2 regions of the Bacillus sp. JZ105 genome follow, and region 2 is predicted to be linked to the other one. Evidence: a T-box and tRNA genes for the amino acid it is inferred to sense, from the RefSeq annotation. Region 2 holds a T-box; the other holds one or more tRNA genes.

Region 1 (2,397 bases), 1.3 Mb from region 2:
GTTACCCGCGACAGGACGGAAAGACCCCGTGGAGCTTTACTGCAGCCTGATATTGAATGTTGGTACAGCTTGTACAGGATAGGTAGGAGCCTTGGAAACCGGAGCGCTAGCTTCGGTGGAGGCATCGGTGGGATACTACCCTGGCTGTATTGACCTTCTAACCCGCTGCCCTTATCGGGCAGGGAGACAGTGTCAGGTGGGCAGTTTGACTGGGGCGGTCGCCTCCTAAAATGTAACGGAGGCGCCCAAAGGTTCCCTCAGAATGGTTGGAAATCATTCGCAGAGTGTAAAGGCACAAGGGAGCTTGACTGCGAGACCTACAAGTCGAGCAGGGACGAAAGTCGGGCTTAGTGATCCGGTGGTTCCGCATGGAAGGGCCATCGCTCAACGGATAAAAGCTACCCCGGGGATAACAGGCTTATCTCCCCCAAGAGTCCACATCGACGGGGAGGTTTGGCACCTCGATGTCGGCTCATCGCATCCTGGGGCTGTAGTCGGTCCCAAGGGTTGGGCTGTTCGCCCATTAAAGCGGTACGCGAGCTGGGTTCAGAACGTCGTGAGACAGTTCGGTCCCTATCCGTCGCGGGCGCAGGAAATTTGAGAGGAGCTGTCCTTAGTACGAGAGGACCGGGATGGACGCACCGCTGGTGTACCAGTTGTTCTGCCAAGGGCATCGCTGGGTAGCTATGTGCGGACGGGATAAGTGCTGAAAGCATCTAAGCATGAAGCCCCCCTCAAGATGAGATTTCCCATTCCGCAAGGAAGTAAGATCCCTGAAAGATGATCAGGTTGATAGGTCTGAGGTGGAAGCGTGGTGACACGTGGAGCTGACAGATACTAATAGATCGAGGACTTAACCTATATTCTATTGTGAAGCATGAACATTGTTATCTAGTTTTGAGAGAACATTCTCTCCATCAGGTTTGGTGGCGATAGCGAAGAGGTCACACCCGTTCCCATACCGAACACGGAAGTTAAGCTCTTCAGCGCCGATGGTAGTTGGGGGTTTCCCCCTGTGAGAGTAGGACGCCGCCAAGCTTTTTATTTATATCCTTCCAATGGAAGAAGTTACTTTATCATTCCGCAGTAGCTCAGTGGTAGAGCTATCGGCTGTTAACCGATCGGTCGTAGGTTCGAGTCCTACCTGCGGAGCCATGCTTCCATAGCTCAGTAGGTAGAGCACTTCCATGGTAAGGAAGAGGTCAGCGGTTCGAGCCCGCTTGGAAGCTTTCCTCTATATGTTGATATAACAAGGTTTCTCGATGATGAGAAGGCTTTTTTTGTTTGTTTATATATATTGAACTGCTCGATGATCAGTAGACTGATGACATTAGGAAAAGGAATAAAACGACTTGCACAGAAGTGTTGCATCGATTTTTTACTTATCCCTTCTTTTTGTTCTTGATTCTTCATTCTCTTTCTTTTATTCTTACTAAAGTGATATCCTCTATATTAAAAGACTCTGTACGTTCCTCTTTTCCCTCGAAAGTGAAGTATCGTTTGTTTTCCCTTTCTTTATCTCCAGGTATAGTTGATCTTCTTTTTCCATGTACGGTATGTATATAAAAAGGAGTAGATGGTTTGAAAGATTTATTTGTAAAGCAAGAATGGTTTGGACATGTACGTCAGGACGTGCTTGCGGGTATATTAGTCGCACTGGCTTTAATTCCTGAGGCAATTGCGTTTTCGATTATTGCGGGCGTTGATCCGAAGGTCGGCTTGTATGCATCATTTTGTATCGCGATTGTGATTTCGTTTGTGGGTGGACGCCCAGGCATGATTTCGGCTGCAACAGGGGCTATGGCTCTCGTCATGGTTAACTTGGTCGCTGATCATGGGTTGCAATATTTGTTTGCAGCTACGATTTTGACGGGTTTGATTCAAATTGTGTTTGGATTGTGCCGAGTGTCTCGTTTGATGAAATTTATTCCGAGGTCCGTCATGGTTGGCTTTGTTAATGCGTTGGCTATTATGATCTTCATGGCTCAGCTTCCACATTTCGTTGGGGAATCAATGGCTATGTATATGATGACAGGGGGCGCCTTGCTGATCATTTATTTATTGCCTATGGTGATAAAGGTGATACCTTCCCCACTCATTGCCATTATTGTAATGACGATATTGGCCGTATTTGGACATATTGATGTTAGAACAGTTGGAGATATGGGAGAGCTTCCTAGTTCTTTGCCTGTTTTTCTGATACCTCAAGTTCCGTTTAACTGGGAAACACTTGCTATCATTTTTCCTTATTCTTTAGCACTTGCGATGGTTGGTTTACTTGAGTCTCTTTTAACCGCACAGATTGTCGATGATATGACAGAGACGTCTAGTAATAAGAACAAGGAAGCGAGAGGTCAAGGGATTGCCAATGTGGTTGCGGGATTCTTTGGTGGTATG
Region 2 (2,397 bases):
GTATTGCACCGATTCATTTTGATTTTGTCAGCTATGCGGCAGCTGCTTCACGTGCAAATTATCGTGCATTTGTGACAGCCACTTTTTTAGGCTTAATACCGGGTACAATTGCGTTAAATGTTCTCGGCTCAAGCTTTGTCAGCGGCAATTATGCCGCCTTAGCGGTTGTTTGTTTGATTTATTTGATCTTTATCTCTGTTCCACTCATTTTAAAAAGAAAGATGCCTGATTTATTTTAGGCGTCTATTTTTTATGTTCCCTCCATATATATGTAACAGATGTCGTTAGGGGGGACAAACATGCTTGAAATAATCTTTGAAGATGAATATGATACCGCCGCTTTTTTACATCTTGCTGAACACTTAGACAGTCGGCATCACATGTCAATTCAACAAGGGAAAGACCGGCTTCTCATAGAGGCGAAGGAATCCAAAGAAGCACTTGAGCACATTGTGCGGCCATTATTGGTTCACTTTTTTTTGGAATGCAAAGAAAATGAGCGCATGCGCAGCATCCTTGAAAACACCTATTTGTTTAAAGATCCCGAAGAGCAGCACCAAATTCTTTCCATCGCACACAGTATCATGAACGGGGACTTAGATGATATTCCCGGCATTCAGCAAGACCCATCAAGAGAAGCCCTTTTAAAAAAGGAGCTTGAGGCGATTTCTTTACAGCAAGGCGTTTTTTCAATTGGTTCATTTATGACATTTAGGCTGTCAGAGTATGACCGAAGGCTGAAAAACTATGTTGAAGTGTCCATTGAAGAATACAAAATGGAGCAGGAGTATCAAAATTTCATTCAATCGCTTCGAGACTATGTGATGGCAAGAGAGCCTAGGCTCGAAAAAGTACATGTTGTGCATCAGGACCGCCTGGTGATTTGGGAATTTCGCTACGCTTCTGAGCGTGATCAAAAACAATACATAGACAGACAGTTTGTAAGAGAGCATCCAATGTATATTGATTCGCAGCTGATTGCACCGCTTGTCTCCATTGCACCGCAAAAAATTGACCTATTTACAAATGATACAGGTCACTCGATGGTGCAAACCATTCAAAATATTTTTCAAGAAAGGGTCGAGTTGTTCCCGTCCCATTCATTCCAAGAGCAGAATGTTCAATTTGTACATGACCATTTCGAAAAGAAAAGTGAAAAGCTTTCTTGATTTTCACGAAAAAACGTTTTATAATACGGTGTAACTTCATACAGAGACCGTATTGATAAGGACATGAACAAATGAACACCCGCTTAAAGAGAGGGAAGCCGCGGCTGAAAGCTTCCTAGCAGAGGACCATTTGCTTTACCACCTTTGAACATCAGCTGTGAACTTTTTAGTAATGGCTGACGGGAATTCCCGTTATCGAACCGCAAGCCGTATTTGCTTATGAAAAAGCAAGCTGCAAGTACGGGAAAAAGGGTGGAACCACGATTCCGTTTATTCAACCTCGTCCCTTTCCAGGGGGCGGGGTTTTTATATTGCCAAAAAAAGGAGTGACCAGAGATGTCAGAACAAATTCAACTTACATTTCCAGATGGAGCAGTCAAGGAGTTTGACAAAACAGCTACAACAGAAGACATCGCGGCATCAATTAGCCCGGGCCTAAAGAAAAAAGCACTTGCCGGTAAATTGAACGGTAAAGAAATAGATCTGCGTACGCCGCTATTAGAAAGTGGAACAATCGAGATCATCACAGATAAAAGTGAAGAAGCACTCGACATTATGCGCCACAGCACAGCACATTTGCTAGCGCAGGCGATTAAACGTCTGTATGGAAAAGAGCATCACGTTCAGTTTGGCGTAGGTCCTGTCATCGAAAATGGCTTCTACTACGATGTGGACATCGATGTTGCCATCACACCTGAAGACTTACCAAAGATTGAAAAAGAAATGAAGAAAATCATTAACAGCAATCTGCCAATTGAGCGAATTGAAGTATCAAGAGAAGAAGCGAAAAAACGCTTTGAAGCGATTGGTGATGAATTGAAGCTTGAACTGTTAGAGGCGATTCCAGAAGGTGAAGCTGTGACGATTTATGAGCAGGGTGAATTCTTTGACCTCTGCCGCGGGATTCACTTGCCATCTACAGGGAAAATCAAAGAATTTAAACTGTTAAGCCTTGCCGGTGCATACTGGAGAGGTGACAGTAACAACCAAATGCTTCAGCGTATTTACGGAACAGCTTTCTTCAGCAAAGAAGATTTAAATGAGCACTTACGTCTGCTGGAAGAAGCGAAAGAACGCGATCACCGTAAGCTTGGAAAAGAGCTGAAACTGTTTGCGAATTCCCAAAAGGTTGGTCAAGGACTTCCGCTTTGGCTGCCAAAAGGCGCTACAATCCGCCGCGTCATTGAGCGTTACATTGTCGATAAAGAAGTGCGTCTTGGCTATGAAC

The links. The T-box of region 2 lies ahead of thrS (threonine--tRNA ligase). A T-box ahead of a tRNA ligase gene usually reads a tRNA of that ligase, here a tRNA-Thr.
Region 1: it encodes a tRNA-Thr, which carries the amino acid that the T-box ahead of thrS (threonine--tRNA ligase) is inferred to sense. The anticodon was not compared.

Annotation. Positions count from the first base shown of each region.
Region 1 covers NZ_CP096387.1:169,591-171,987, forward strand. The annotation lists rRNA gene M1D81_RS00975 (23S ribosomal RNA) at 1-861, shown strand, start outside; rRNA gene rrf (5S ribosomal RNA) at 923-1,038, shown strand; tRNA gene M1D81_RS00985 (tRNA-Asn) at 1,081-1,155, shown strand; tRNA gene M1D81_RS00990 (tRNA-Thr) at 1,157-1,229, shown strand; gene M1D81_RS00995 (SulP family inorganic anion transporter) at 1,582-2,397, shown strand, end outside.
Region 2 covers NZ_CP096387.1:2,630,377-2,632,773, reverse strand. The annotation lists gene M1D81_RS13530 (TVP38/TMEM64 family protein) at 1-239, shown strand, start outside; gene ytxC (putative sporulation protein YtxC) at 300-1,169, shown strand; T-box leader at 1,213-1,460, shown strand; gene thrS (threonine--tRNA ligase) at 1,506-2,397, shown strand, end outside.